Formosa sp. Hel1_33_131: one gene and its partner. The protein of the gene in region 1 interacts with the protein of each later gene in a pairwise test. Links are inferred from orthologs where the notes say so. Each region holds a gene or a part of one and is shown in the gene's direction. Other genes may lie near its edges.

The links.
Region 2: the proteins of FORMB_RS04540 (region 1) and FORMB_RS00850 interact in binary tests that used the Escherichia coli proteins (3 or more experiments, as listed by UniProt). The link is inferred for Formosa sp. Hel1_33_131 from one-to-one orthologs.

What each region holds. Positions count from the first base shown.
Region 1 is NZ_CP017260.1:1,002,534-1,010,854, reverse strand. What follows is about bases 2,965-5,925. They hold FORMB_RS04540 (aminopeptidase P family protein), read left to right. Parts: upstream 2,965-3,777; coding sequence 3,778-5,073; downstream 5,074-5,925. Other genes in these bases: FORMB_RS04530 (DMT family transporter), read left to right, coding at 5,662-5,925; FORMB_RS04535 (heavy-metal-associated domain-containing protein), read right to left, coding at 5,070-5,567; FORMB_RS04545 (succinate dehydrogenase cytochrome b subunit), read right to left, coding at 2,965-3,509. Also shown: FORMB_RS04560 (Ig-like domain-containing protein), read left to right, coding at 1-65; FORMB_RS04555 (succinate dehydrogenase/fumarate reductase iron-sulfur subunit), read right to left, coding at 62-808; FORMB_RS04550 (fumarate reductase/succinate dehydrogenase flavoprotein subunit), read right to left, coding at 817-2,814; more of FORMB_RS04545, read right to left, coding at 2,826-2,964; more of FORMB_RS04530, read left to right, coding at 5,926-6,552; FORMB_RS04525 (M16 family metallopeptidase), read right to left, coding at 6,586-8,321.
Region 2 is NZ_CP017260.1:170,188-177,226, reverse strand. What follows is about bases 2,810-5,774. They hold FORMB_RS00850 (aminoacyl-histidine dipeptidase), read left to right. Parts: upstream 2,810-3,544; coding sequence 3,545-5,005; downstream 5,006-5,774. Other genes in these bases: FORMB_RS00845 (peptidylprolyl isomerase), read right to left, coding at 5,187-5,774; FORMB_RS00855 (DUF3810 domain-containing protein), read right to left, coding at 2,810-3,469. Outside these bases: FORMB_RS00870 (RNA polymerase sigma factor), read right to left, coding at 1-205; FORMB_RS00865 (hypothetical protein), read left to right, coding at 392-1,258; FORMB_RS00860 (hypothetical protein), read left to right, coding at 1,427-2,308; more of FORMB_RS00855, read right to left, coding at 2,411-2,809; more of FORMB_RS00845, read right to left, coding at 5,775-6,362; gliding motility-associated peptidyl-prolyl isomerase GldI, read right to left, coding at 6,404-6,937; FORMB_RS00835 (DHH family phosphoesterase), read right to left, coding at 6,934-7,039. UniProt on the Escherichia coli protein: Dipeptidase with broad substrate specificity. Requires dipeptide substrates with an unblocked N-terminus and the amino group in the alpha or beta position.

The sequences.
Region 1 (8,321 bases):
CTCTAGAACCTGTTGAGGTTCGCGCAGGATGGGATACGATTGAAGAATTTATCTTAGAAGATTAAGACTTCAAACTTGCTTTGATCAATTCGCGATTCATACGTGCAATGTTTTCCAACGATATTCCTTTCGGACATTCTACTTCACAAGCCCCCGTATTGGTACAGTTTCCAAACCCTTCTAAATCCATTTGAGCTACCATGTTTTGAACACGGTCTGTGGCTTCAATTTGACCTTGTGGTAGTAATGCGTATTGTGATACTTTAGCCCCCACAAAAAGCATTGCGGATGAGTTTTTACACGTCGCGACACAAGCACCACAGCCTATACAAGTCGCAGCATCCATCGCCTCGTCTGCATCGTGTTTTGAAATTGGAATTGAATTTCCATCTTGTGTATTCCCAGAAGTATTGACTGAAATAAAACCACCAGAATGTTGAATTCTATCAAATGCTGAACGGTCCACAATTAAATCTTTTATGACTGGAAATGCATCTGCTCTAAAGGGCTCAATAAAAATGGTGTCCCCATCTTTAAATTTACGCATGTGCAATTGACAGGTGGTCACAAGTCGATCGGGTCCATGTGCTTCTCCATTAATATATAGGGAACAAGATCCGCAAATGCCTTCTCTACAATCGTGGTCAAATGCTACAGGCGAATCGCCATTGGTGATAAGTTGCATGTTTAAAACATCCAGCATTTCAAGAAATGACATGTCTGGAGAAATATCTTCAATAGGGTATTCTACAATTTTTCCTTCAGTAGTGGCGTTTTTTTGTCGCCATATTTGTAATGTTAAATTCATAGCAGTTCTTATTTGTATGAGCGTTCTTTAACTTCAATATTATCGTAAACTAATGCTTCTTTATGCAATTCTGCATCCTTAGGGGCTCCTTTGTATTCCCATGCAGATACAAACTGAAACTCTTTTTTTCGTTGTGCTTCTCCTTCTGGAGTTTGGTGTTCTTCTCTAAAGTGTCCTCCAGCAGATTCTTCACGTACCAAGGCATCTTTTGCGAACAATTCTCCTAATTCAAGGAAATCTGCCACTCGACCTGCTTTTGCTAATTCTTCATTAAATTCATCAGCAGAACCTGGGACTAGTACATCTTTATAAAACTCCTCACGAAGTGCAGCTATTTCTTCAATCGCTTCTTTTAACTCTTTTTCATTTCGAGCCATTCCACATTTGTTCCACATAATTTTACCAAGACGTTTGTGAAAATAATCCACAGGCTTGGTTCCTTTATTATTGATAAAGTGCTTAATTTCCGAAGTCACCTTAGCTTCTGCTTCTTCAAATTCTACAGTATCTGTTGGAATTGGTCCTGTTCTAATGTCTTTAGACAAATAGTTCCCAATAGTGTATGGCAATACAAAATAGCCATCTGCCAATCCTTGCATCAATGCCGAAGCTCCTAAACGGTTGGCACCATGATCAGAGAAATTAGCTTCTCCAATTGCATAAAGCCCTGGAATGGTTGTTTGTAAATTATAATCAACCCAAACGCCACCCATTGTGTAGTGTACGGCTGGATAAATCATCATCGGTGTTTCGTATGGATTTTCATCCACAATCTTCTCGTACATCTGGAATAAGTTGCCGTATTTACTTTTAACGACTTCTTTTCCTAAGGTTTGGATCAGTGAAGTATCGTCTTCATTCAATCCTTTAACGTGTGCTTTTTCTTTACCGTATCTGATAATGGCGGCAGCAAAGTCTAAAAAGACAGCTTCCCCTGTTTTATTCACGCCAAAACCTTCGTCACAACGTTCTTTAGCAGCTCGAGAAGCTACATCTCTAGGGACTAAGTTTCCGAATGCCGGATAGCGTCGTTCTAAGAAATAATCACGTTGATCTTCAGCAAGGTCTGTAGGTTTTAATTCACGATTTTGAATCGCTTTGGCATCCTCTAATTTTTTTGGTACCCATATACGTCCATCATTCCTTAAGGATTCAGACATCAGGGTTAATTTTGATTGGTGGTCTCCCGAAACCGGAATACAGGTTGGGTGAATTTGTGTGTAGCAAGGGTTTGCAAAATAAGCACCACGTTTGTGGGCTTTCCAAGCAGCGGTTGCATTACTTCCCATCGCATTTGTAGAAAGGTAAAATACGTTTCCGTAACCTCCAGTTCCTATCACGACTGCATGAGCGGAGTGGCGTTCAATTTCGCCAGTCACTAAGTTTCGAGTGATAATCCCACGGGCTTTTCCACCTACGATGACCACGTCTAACATTTCGTGACGGTTGTACATTTTTATTTTTCCACGCCCAATCTGTCGGTTCATTGCAGAGTAGGCTCCTAATAATAGTTGTTGACCTGTTTGCCCTTTGGCATAAAACGTTCTAGAAACTAAAACCCCTCCAAAAGAACGGTTGTCTAAAAGTCCTCCATAATCTCTTGCAAAAGGCACGCCTTGTGCAACACATTGGTCAATGATGTTGGTGGATACTTCTGCTAAACGGTGTACGTTTGCTTCACGTGAGCGGTAATCGCCCCCTTTAACCGTATCGTAAAATAAGCGGTATGTAGAATCGCCATCGCCTTGATAATTCTTAGCGGCGTTGATGCCTCCTTGTGCAGCGATAGAGTGCGCTCGACGTGGAGAATCTTGAAAACAAAACGCTTTCACGTTGTAGCCAAGTTCAGCAAGGGTCGCTGCAGCGGATCCACCAGCAAGTCCAGTTCCAACAATAATAACGTCGATGTGACGCTTGTTGGCAGGATTTACAAGGTCAATGTTATTTTTATGATTGGTCCATTTGTCTGCTAAAGGGCCATCTGGTATTTTTGAATCTAAAGCCATAATCCTATGTTTTAGTGTGTATTATTAAAAAAGTGGAAGAGTGCGATGACAATAAATCCTAGGGGGATCAGTATTGCGTATGCGTTTCCAAAACCTTTTAGTGATTTGGTATATTTATTATTTGCTCCAACCGATTGAAACGCAGAGTTGAATCCGTGTAGTAAATGCAATGCGAGAAAGATAAACCCAACGCAGTAAAGAACGACGCGCCAAAGGGGTACAAATTTATGCTGAAGTTCTTCAAAATAGCGATAGTCTGATCCATCAGCTAAAAGCCCTGAAGAGTCTCCAACAACGTATTTGATGTTTAGTTCTGGAATCCAGAAATCAATAAAATGGATCACAAGAAACACCAAGATAAATCCGCCGCTATAAATCATGTTTCTACTCATCCAAGTAGAATTTGCGTTGCCATTATTTTTGGCATAGCTCACAGATCGCGACATATAATTTTTATATTCTAACACAAAGCCCATTGCAAAATGAAATACAACTCCAAAAATAAGAATCGGCTGCATGACAAATTGAACCAAAGAATTTGTCCCCATAAAATGAGACACCTCATTAAAAGTGTCTGGATTGATGACAGATAGAATATTGATGGCAAAATGTTGTAAAATGAAAAACATGAGGAAAAATGCTGAGAGCGCCATGGCTATCTTTTTTCCGATTGAAGACTTTAAAAATCCACTCATAATTATATGCTATTTTTTAACCTTGCAAAGGTAATCCACGACAACGTTTTAGACAATAACATTCGTGTTAATTTTCTTATTTATAATTATTTTAAATTAACAGATTCCTTCTTAGGTATTTTAACATTTTAAATTTTACCTATTATTATAATTTTTTTTCTAAATTTGGACTAAATACATAAGATTGTGAACCATCCCTATCTAAAACTTGATATTCAGTAAAAATGACATCATAGATGTCGCAGTTGATCATTAAAAATAAACAAATATGAAATACCTACCGATTAGTTCTCAATTATTTACAAAAAATAGATTTAAATTTTTACAGCAGATGCAACCTAAATCGATTGCTGTGTTTAACTCTAATGATGTTTTTTCTACGGGTGCAGACAGCACACTTCCGTTTGAACAACACCGAAATATTTTTTACCTCAGTGGAGTGGATCAAGAAGAGAGTATTTTAGTTTTATTCCCAAGCTCAACTGAAGCCGCACACAGGGAGATTTTATTTTTAAAAGAAACCAATGACCACATTGCGGTGTGGGAAGGTGCCAAACTTAGTAAGTCTCAGGCAACCGCTACATCTGGAGTTCAAACGGTGTATTGGTTAAAAGAATTTGATTCGATTTTTCCAACATTGATGGCAGAAGCCAGCAGTTTTTATTTTAACAATAATAACCATTACCGTCAAGCGGTTGAAATGGAAACTCGAGACGATCGTTTTTTAAAAATGATCAAATCTACCTATCCGAATCACGAGATTGTGCCTAATTTTCCAATCATGGAATTGATTCGAGGCGTGAAAGAACCAGAAGAAATTGCATTGATGCAAACAGCGTGCGACATTACAGAAAAAGGGTTTAGAAGAGCGTTGGGCTTTATAAAGCCTGGTGTTATGGAGTACGAAATTGAGGCAGAATTTATGCATGAGTTTCTTAATAATCGCTCCAAAGGATTTGCTTACACGCCCATCATCGGATCGGGATACAACGCTTGTGTGTTGCATTATATAGAAAATAACCAAGCCTGTAAGGATGGAGATATGTTGCTTATGGACGTAGGCGCAGAATACGCGAACTACGCCAGTGACATGACGCGAACCATCCCAGTGAATGGTCGTTTTACAGCGCGTCAAAAAGCTGTTTATCAAGCGGTTTTAGATGTTAAAAACGAGGCGACTGCACTCCTTGTTCCAGGCACTATTTGGAAAGACTACCATGTGGAAGTTGGAAAAATGATGACCTCTGAGCTTTTGAATTTAGGGTTGATAGACAAAGCAGATGTTCAGAATGAGGATCCAAAATGGCCTGCTTATAAAAAATATTTCATGCATGGAACTTCGCACCACATGGGCTTAGATACCCACGATTTTGGTGCTTTAGAAACACCTATGACGGCAAATATGGTATTTACGGTAGAGCCAGGGATTTATATCCCTAACGAAAAAATGGGCGTCCGACTCGAAGACGATGTTGTCATTCAAGCTGAAGGCCCACCTTTAAATTTAATGCAAGATATTCCTATTGAAGTTGAAGAAATAGAAACCTTGATGCAGTCGCGTTAAGCTTTTTTAGCGCAGCATTCTTTTTTACACTCTTTAGCGCAGGCTTTTTTGTGTGCGTCCATTTTGTCTTTGCAGCACGCTTTTTTGCAGTCTTTCTTACAGGCCATTTTAGAGCCTGAAAATTCAGCTACGGTTTTCATGTTTTCTACTGAATAGGTGTCTGAAACAGAAGTCACTGTTTTAGTGATGCTCATTGGGTTGGCTTTGGCAACGTCGTACTCGACCATCGCCATTTCGTTTTTAAAATCTACGGTTGCAGATTTCACACCTTCCATGCTGGCAAGTTTTTTCTGAATGGTTTTAGCACAACCTATTTCGCAAGTCATTCCTTTAATACTAAATTCTGCTTTAGAATAGGTCGCATTAGGGTCGAGTTTTTTTGTTGATTCCTCACTCATTTCTACCGTTTTGATTTCCGATTTTGGCTCGTTCTTACAAGCTAAAAAGAAAACGAATAGAAATGTTGAGGTTAAGATAATTTTGAAATATTTCATAGTATTTTATTTAGGTGTTTAAACAAATGTAAAAATAATTCAGTGTTATTCTAATTTTATTACTCAATTTTGTAAAAAATTATCCGTCATCAAAATGAATCAAGAACAAAAAAAGTGGACGTATCTGTTTGTATTAGCGATCGTGTGGGGGAGTTCTTTTATTCTTATTAAGAAGGGTTTAGTCGCTCTAACGCCCTTGCAATTGGGGAGTTTACGAACGGTTATTTCGTCTCTTTTTATTTTTATGATTGGATATAAATCCGTCAAAACGATTCTCAACCATCAATGGAAGTGGATTATTCTATCTGGATTTATTGGCACTTTCCTACCGGCCTTTTTATTTGCATTTGCAGAAACGGAAGTGGATAGTGGAATTGTCTCTATTTTAAATGCCTTGGTACCATTGAATGCGACCTTAATAGGTTTGGCTGTTTTTAAGATTGCGTCCACTAAAATTCAAATGCTAGGCGTGATGCTTGGGTTTATTGGGGCCTCAATGCTCATCTTTAACAGCATGGAACTCAATCCCGATCAAAATTATTTGTACGCTGGTTTTGTTGTTTTGGCAACAGTTATGTATGGGTTTAATGTCAATATAATCAAACACTACCTTCAGGATGTGAAACCACTTGCCATAGCTACGGGGAATTTTATAGCGATATTCATTCCTGCTTTTTTGGTCTTAATTTTCTCAGATTTTTTCTCGTCTCAAACCTATGAGCATGAGGCAGTTTTTGTTTCGATAGGGTATGTGGCGATCTTAGCGGTATTTGGAACCGTGATGGCGAAAATTATTTTCAATAATCTCATACAGATTTCAAGTCCTGTGTTTGCATCTTCTGTGACTTATTTAATGCCACTAGTGGCACTCCTTTGGGGATTGGCCGATGGCGAGCTTTTTGGATTGGACCAAGGATTGGCCTCTTTACTTATATTGTGTGGCATCTATTTAGCCAATAAAAAAGCAAAAAAAAACCGAAGCTAATGCCTCGGTTCTTTTAGAATTTGTAAAGTTAGATTATTTAAAATCTTCTGCAGAGACGCCGTCATTAACGACAATCTCGCTTGCAGCCATCCCAATGACTTGAGGGCCTGCAGTTATTTTCTGTACGAATGGAAACAAGACACCATTCACTTCTCTGTAATCAGATAAATCTTGAACAGAGGTTATTGTTTGACCTTGTGCTTCTTGTGATTTTTCAGTTCTCACCAAAAGTCCAGTAGCAGCGTCATAATAACGATAAGCATCTTCTTCAACTTTTAGTTTGTAAACATCAACGCCGTCAATAGCAGATAAGCTAACCAAGGTTAATGTGCTTGCATCTAAATAAGTTTCTGGAAATAAGCCTTTTTCTTTTGCTTTTTCAGCAAGCTCGTCTTCAGACATTGGTTGTTTCATTCCTTGTTGTTCGGCATAGCCTTCAGTACCATCAAACTTTTGCTTCATAACCGTTCCCATTCCCTCAATAGACATTTCCATTGATGACATGTTAGGTGTCATAACTTTCGATACCGCGGTTGGTTTAAAGGGCATTCCTTCAATAGTAACATTAGCTGATGTCATTACAGAGCTTACTGCATTGACAGCTTCAAGACCTCCAATGGCGGTAATGTAAGAGTCAAGCACCGTTGCAGCAGTCACGCCTGCGGGGATTGGCTTTGTAAACTCAGGCTTTTCAACTGGGTTTGCAAAGGTGTCAAAGTAGTTGATTGGAATGCCTGTTTTTTCGAGATTTCCGATCACTTCACTTCCTTTACCAACGACGATGATGCGTGCATTGTCTGCTGTAAAATACAGGTTTGCAACACGGTTTACATCTTCAATAGAGACTGCGTTTATTTTCTCTAAATAAGTCGCATAGAAATCTTCTGGTAATTCATTAATTTTTGTATTGATTGCATATTGAGCAATCGTACTTGGTCTTTCAAGTGCTAATACAAAATCACCTACATACTTTGCTTTGGCATTTGATAAAGCATCCGCTTCTACAGGCTCCGCTTGAAAGCGTTTGATTTCTTTGATGGTTTGAACTACAGCACTGTCAGTCACTGCATTTCTTACGGCAGCTCCAGCTCTGAAACGAGAGATGTATTTGTCTGTTCCAACAGAAGAACGTGCACCATACGTATAGCCATGCTCTTCACGAAGGTTCATGTTTAAGTAACTATTAAACCCACCACCTAGTATTTTATTTGCAATAAGAACTGCATGGTAATCAGGATCACTCATTTTTAGCTTTACAGTGCTTGTCAAAGAAATATTGGACTGCACCGCATTTGGCATGTCAATAAAATTGATTTCTAAAGACTCAGGATTCGCATTTGGTTCTACAACAACCGTTGTTGCAGTCGCTGCTTTTTCCCATTTTTTGAAATACTTTTTTACAAGCTTAACAACGGCTTTTGTGTTGACATCTCCAATAATCACTAAATACGTATTGTTGGGTGTAAAGTATTTTTGATAATAAGCATTCACGTCTTCAAGAGTCACTGCTTCAACCGATTCTTCAGTGACAAACTCACCATAAGGGTGTTGTTTGCCGTAAGCCAATGCACCACCAGCACGTCCTGCAATTGCATCAACACTTTTAGCATCTGACTTGATCCCTTCAATAAGTTTTTCTTTTTCTTTTTGAAATTCTTCTTCAGTAAGTAGAGGATTCATAGCTGCATCTGCTAACAATTCCAACATACGATTGCTGTATTTTGTTAGTGAATTTGCAGAACCTCCGCTAAAACCAAAACTCAATCGCG
Region 2 (7,039 bases), 830 kb from region 1 along the record:
TCCTTTTTAGATAAAATAAGGCTTCGTCATAATTAACTTTTTCACAGTGATTCCATAAACTTATAAAGGCTTCCTGTACCATATCTTCCGCTAAATTAAAATCGCCACATTTGTAATAAATATAGTTTCTTAAAAGCGTTGAATGCGTATTGAAGAGCATCTCAAAATGTTTCGATTCACAGACCGATTTGTTGTTTTTTGTCATTTCAATTTGGCGGTACTAAATTAAAAACCAAAATTAAACAAAAAATATTTAGCAAGTAAAATACTGTTTAATAGTATTTTATAAAATAATTTTAAAATAAAGTAGGGTTGTTCCTAATTTGGTTGTTTATAATTCATAACGGTGTATTAAGTTGCACACAAACTATTTAAACCTAAATTATTAAATATGAAAAATTTATTAAAATTATCACTTGTTTTTTTGTTGATATTAAGTTCATGTAGCAAAGACAACGACGAGATCACACCAGAAGTTAAAGAGGAAGGTGTTTCTACGGAATTAATTACAAACTTAACAAATAGTGCGTTCAGTGCTAGAACTTCGAATCAAGAATCTGATTATCTGGAAGACGGAGAGTGTTTTGTCATCAACTATCCTTACTCTATTTCGGATGGACAAACGAGTACAACGGTTAATAGTGATGAAGAATTAGAAGCTTATTTATCAAGTTTAACAGGAAATTCAGCAATCTCTATTGAGGTCCCTTTTGATGTTACTTTAGCTGATGGCACTCAACAAACCATTACGACTTTCGATGAGTTTTTTATGTTAATAGATTCATGTTATGGTGGTGACCAAGGTCCTTCTGATTCATGTTTTGAACTGGATTTTCCCCTAACAGCTCATGATTCTGATGGAAATGAAGTGACTGTTAATTCTGAACAAGAATTATTTTCTTTTGAGTTTACAGGATTTGTATATCCTATTTCTGTAACTTTAACAGATGGAACTCAAGTGACTGTAAACAACTCCCAAGACTTTGACGCTCTTTATAATGACTGTTATGGCATCGAAGATTGTGATGACTGTGATTATGTATGTTTTGAAATCGTATTCCCATTCTCTTTTGTTGTAAATGATGGTAATTTAGAAACCATAAATGATTACGATGATCTTTGGGACTTTTTAAGCGGTCTTACTGAGGATGATACGTTTGTGATTTCTTATCCTATTACAGTGGAGTTTGAAGATGGATCTCAGCAATCAGTTAATAGTGATGAAGAACTTGTTGCTTTATATGAGGATTGTGAGTAAAAATATTGGCAAGTATATTTAATTTCATAAAATAGCTTGGATCATTTGATCCAAGCTATTTTTGTTAAGTGAAACATAAAAATCATTTTTTTTATTATGTGTGTCTTACAATTAAATATTTATTAAATTGCTGATTATTAAAAATTAATTAACCATAAACTTTTAAGAATGAAATATTTATTAAAATTATCACTTGTTTTTTTGCTTCTATTTAGTGCTTGTAGCAAAGACAATAATGAAGAGGTTATAGCTGAAGAGATTGAAGAAGGTGTTTCTACTGAATTAATGACAAACTTATTTAATAGCGCCAGAACAGCTACAACTTCAAACCAAGAATCTGATTATGTTGAAGAAGGAGAGTGTTTTATCATCAACTATCCTTACACTGTTTCCGATGGAGAAACCAGTACGACCTTCAATAGTGATGAAGATGTAGAAGCTTTCTTAGAAAACTTAACAAATGAATCAGAAGTTTATATTGAAGTGCCTTTTGATGTTACCATGTCGGACGGAACTCAGCAAACCATTTCTTCGTACGAAGAGTTAGAAATGTTATTAGATGATTGTTATGATTTTGATCATGACGACGATGATGATTATAACGATGAATGTTTTGAACTGAATTACCCTCTAACCGCTCTTGATTATGACGGAAATGAAGTCGTTGTAAATTCTGAACAAGATTTGTATAATTTTGAATTTGTAGGATTTGTATATCCAATCTCAGTGACTTTAACGGATGGAACTCAGGCAACTGTAAACAGTCCTCAAGAATTTGATACACTTTATAACGATTGTTATGACATTGAAGATTGTGATGACTGTGAAGAGCAATGTTTTGAAATTGTATTTCCATTCTCTTTGGTTTCAGGCAACGGAACTGTAGAAACCTTTAATGGTTACGATGGACTTATGGAGTTTTTAAGTCAGCTTACAGAACAAGATTCTTTCATAATTTCTTACCCAATTACAGTAGAGTTTGAAGATGGTTCTCAACAAACTGCTAACAGTGACGAAGAGCTTGACGCTCTCTATGAAAGTTGTGAGTAAGTAATAATATTTTACAGTTTAAACAAAGTAGCTTGGGTCTTTTGATTCAAGCTATTTTTTTTGGAGGGGTGTGGTAGTGTAGTGGTTTTATTAGCTTAATTTTTAATCCTCCAAATAATCCACCAAAAGCGCCACCACATAGCTATAACTCTCAATGCCTTTGACTTGGTTGTTTGCCTTTAAGAAATGGCTGTAAAACTTTTTGAAAATAGGTTCCAGAGGGTTGTTATAAGCACTCCAGAAGTCAAACGCTTCCTGATAATCTTCTAAGATACCAGGGTTGATCGTGCATAAAACAGAGTCGTAGGCATCCGGATCCCTTTTAGATAATTCTATTAAACAATAGCGCAACGCAAATTTATAACCTGCATAGTTGAAATAGGGGTCTTCATTATGGATGCTCGCCAAAAATCCAATAAAATTAGCTTCGTTCTCTGCCGCATAGCCCAACTGATGCGCTTGTTCGTGCGCAATCGTAGTCGGCATAGAATTGGCAGGCATTACAGCATTGATGTGCGCTTCTAGCGTCAATGGGTTCACATAGCCACTAAACCCCATATACGTCAAGGGCGTACTAAATAGTGATTTCTTACTGTTTTTGCCGTCGTGTTTAAAATTTGGATACACCTTTTCTAATTGAGAATAACCCGTTTGACTGATTTCAGTCAGTTCAGAAAATGCATAGGGGAGGGTCGTTTTTAATAAAGAATCTTGTGTGATCGCAAAGTGCAGTGCATTCGTTTTTAAAACCAGTTGGTTGGTAACCGATTTTAATTGAGCCGTGGTATATTTTGGATTTAAATTGAGTGTCGTATGTAAAGGCACTCGGTAATAATTAAACCCCCAACACAAATGAAACATGAAATAGAGAAGGGACACAAAAGATAACACATCCAAACCCCACGCTTTGGGATCTGTTCTGAGACGTTTCCAATTGACAATCGCCCAACGAATCACATAAACAATCAAGGCGATGTACAACAGATCGCCCACAGAAAAGGGAATCCATTTAAAAGCTGTGTTTAGTAGTTTTGAGAGTGCAGGAAAAATACCCATACTATAATAGGCCTCGATAAATTCAGGATACTGCTTCGCTACTTTTAGAAGAAAGTATTGAGGCAGCAAACTCAACGCAAGAATGATTTTCCCTTTTTTAGACATCACTCAAAAGTAATAATTTTAATTTATGATCGGGAAGGAATCCGTACCTTTGTGCAACAAAAAAATATATCTATTATGAGCCAAGACATTCGTAAACTGGAACCCAAAGCAGTTTGGAACAAATTTGCAGATTTGAATGCCGTGCCCCGTCCTTCTAAAAAAGAAGAACGCGTCATTGCATTTATGAAAGATTTTGGGAAAAATCTAAACCTTGAAACCGTAGAAGATACGGTAGGGAATGTGATCATCAAAAAACCAGCCACAGCAGGCATGGAAGACCGAAAAGCCATTGTCATGCAATCACATTTAGATATGGTACATCAGAAAAACAGTGATACTGATTTTGATTTTTTAACCCAAGGTATTGAGATGATTGTTGATGGGGATTGGGTCAAAGCAAATGGAACGACTCTAGGAGCCGATAACGGCTTAGGCGTCGCAACCATTATGGCAATTTTAGAAAGTACCGACATTCCACACCCTGCTATTGAAGCCTTGTTTACGATTGATGAAGAAACTGGCATGACAGGTGCGATGGGTCTAAAAGGAGGCTTGTTAAAAGGAGAAATTCTTTTAAACCTAGATACCGAAGATGATGACGAAATTGGCGTGGGCTGTGCCGGAGGCATTGATGTCACCGCCGTAGGGACGTATAACGAAGAACCAACTCCTGAAACCAAAATAGGCTATTCCATAGAAGTTAAAGGATTGCAAGGGGGACATTCAGGGATGGATATTCATAAAGGGTTTGGGAATGCCAATAAAATAATGAACCGTTTGTTATTTGATGCCTTTGAAAATTTCGGATTGCGAATATCTGAAATTGATGGTGGAAGTTTACGCAACGCGATTCCTAGGGAGAGCAAAGCAATTGTGTCGATAGACCTAGTACAAGAAGATGCTTTTAAGTACGAAATGGGCCTACAAGTTGAAGCGATTCAGACAGAACTCAAAACAATGGAACCAGATTTAACGGTTGAGTTTACTAAAATTGACACGCCAAAAGTGATGATGGACTTGGGTGTTCAAGAAGGGTTAACAAGGGCTATTTATGCTGCGTGGAATGGCGTGTACCGCATGAGTCCCGACATTCCTGAATTGGTAGAAACATCTAATAATATTGCCCGTGTCATTATCAAAGGAGGAAATGTCAAAATAGGCTGCCTCACACGTTCTTCTGTGGAATCCTCTAAAATGGATTTAGCAATGATGTTGCGTGCAACCTTTGAGCTTATTGGCTGCGAGGTAGAGCTTTCAGGGGATTACCCAGGTTGGGAACCCGATATGGATTCATCTATTTTGAAAGTATTGAGATCTTTATACGAAAAACTATACAACGAAAAACCACATGTAGCGGCCTGTCATGCCGGTTTAGAATGCGGTCTTTTAGGAACGAATTATCCCGATATGGAAATGATCAGTTTTGGACCGAATATCAGAGGGGCGCATTCTCCTGATGAACGCGCTCAGATTTCTTCTGTTCAGAAATTTTGGGTCTTTGTTTTAGAGATTTTAAAAGAGATTCCAAAAGTATAACACTCATTTTACCCCATAAAAGAGGTCGTCTAAAAAGTAGAATTTCTGTCATTCTGAACTTGTTTCAGAATCTGAAATGAACCTGCCTACCGTCAGGCAGAATTTTCTGACGGTAGGCAGGTTCAGATTGACAAAGCAGAGTCTTTTTAAACAGCCTCTTTTGTTTTATTGTAATTGAAAATTATTCAGCAATTTCTAGCATTTCAATAATAAACATTAAATCTGTATTTGGTTGGATCGGTCCACGCCCTTTTTCTCCGTAAGCAAGATAAGAAGGAAGGTATAAGAATGTTTTGTCTCCTACAGACATATCAAACACACCTTCTTTGAAACCGGGTATCATTTGCGCTTCTGGATCAATTTTCATGGGCATCGCGCTATAAGCACCTTGTTGTTCTTTTCGGATGTCATATGTGCCACATTTTTCATCCACTGTTTTAATGTTAGTTCCAAATAATTTACCATCCGTAAAATAGCCTTCATAATTAAGCTTAACTGTGTTGCCAGTTTTTGGTTTAACTCCGTTGCCTTTTGTGATGTTGTAAACGAGTAATCCAGAAGTTTGCTGTGTTGCTTTGCTCTTATAAATATTTAATACAGGAACCATTTCTTTGGCAGCCATCTCCATTTTTTCTTCCGCAATTTTTTTAGCTTCTTCCGCTTTTTGCTTTGCGTCTTCAAGTTTTTGTAAACGTTTTTCTTCTAACAAAGGAAGCTCTGTGTTCCATGTGTCCACAGCATCAAATCCTTTGGCGCTCATTCCTTGACGAATGATGTTCAATTTTAATATTTTAACGTCTTCCAAAGGCTTGTTAGATCCCGGAGTGACTTTAACGTTAGAGATGGTATCAACAACTGAGAAGCCTTTAACCACTTCTCCAAAAACAGAATGTCTATTATCAAGGTGTGGAGTTGGTTTTTCGGTAATAAAAAACTGGCTACCGTTGGTGGCAGGTCCAGAATTGGCCATGGACAGAATCCCTGGTTTGTCATGTTTTAGACTTTCGTCAAATTCATCTCCAAATTTGAATCCTGGGCTTCCAGAACCAGTCGCAGTGGGGTCGCCACCTTGAATCATAAAGTTGTCAATCACTCTGTGAAAAACAGTCCCATCATAATAGGGCTTCCCTTTTAAAGAATCGGGCAACATAGGGTGAGTCCCATCAGCAAGACCTACAAAATTAGCAACTGTTAATGGCACTTTGTCATAAAACAACTGTATAATGATCGTGTCTTTAGACGTTACAAATTCGGCAAACATACCATCGCCTAAATCTGGATATTGTTCTTGGCAACTGGTGGAACTAATCAGCAATCCTGCTGCAAATAATTGGATAAATACTTTTGTGAATTTCATTTTTTTGAATTTTTATTGGGTTTTAAATAGATTATAGTGTGTTAGTTATTGGTGAGTTTTAATAAAGAAACGTCGCAAACGAGCGGTACATTGCTACCGATTTTCTCCTCATCTCCATAGTAGCCATATGCTTTTTGAGATGGAAATAGAAAAGTAATCGATTCGCCTTCTTTCATGAGTTTTAAACCTTCTCTCAATCCAGAAAATAATTCTTGTTGGTCGATATAATAGCTTTGTGTTTCTAGTTCTTTTACGGGATAAATGACTTGTCTCTCTAAAGTTTTAAGTGCATAGGTGTACTGTACTAAATCGCCAAACTTAGGGGTTTGCGTATTCGTTTCTATTTTAGTGTTGTAGGCATACCAAAACCCATATTCTGAAGATTGAAAAGGTTTGTCAGAGTCTGTAATGAAAGCCTCAATCTGCGCATATTCTCTATTGTTCAATTGCTTGTTACGTTCAATCGAGGCGTCAATAAACGAGCCTGAATTGTTTGAGATGGGACGTCTCGCTTCCGAAGGTTTACAGCTAGTAAAGATTGAAATAGTGAATATGAATATCAAAAGGTGCTTCATGAATTTAGTTCCGATTTATAGTCAGACAATATACTAATAAATTTTGCAATGGTATCTTCAAGATTGAGGTTGCTACGTCCGCCAGACGCATTCTTGTGTCCA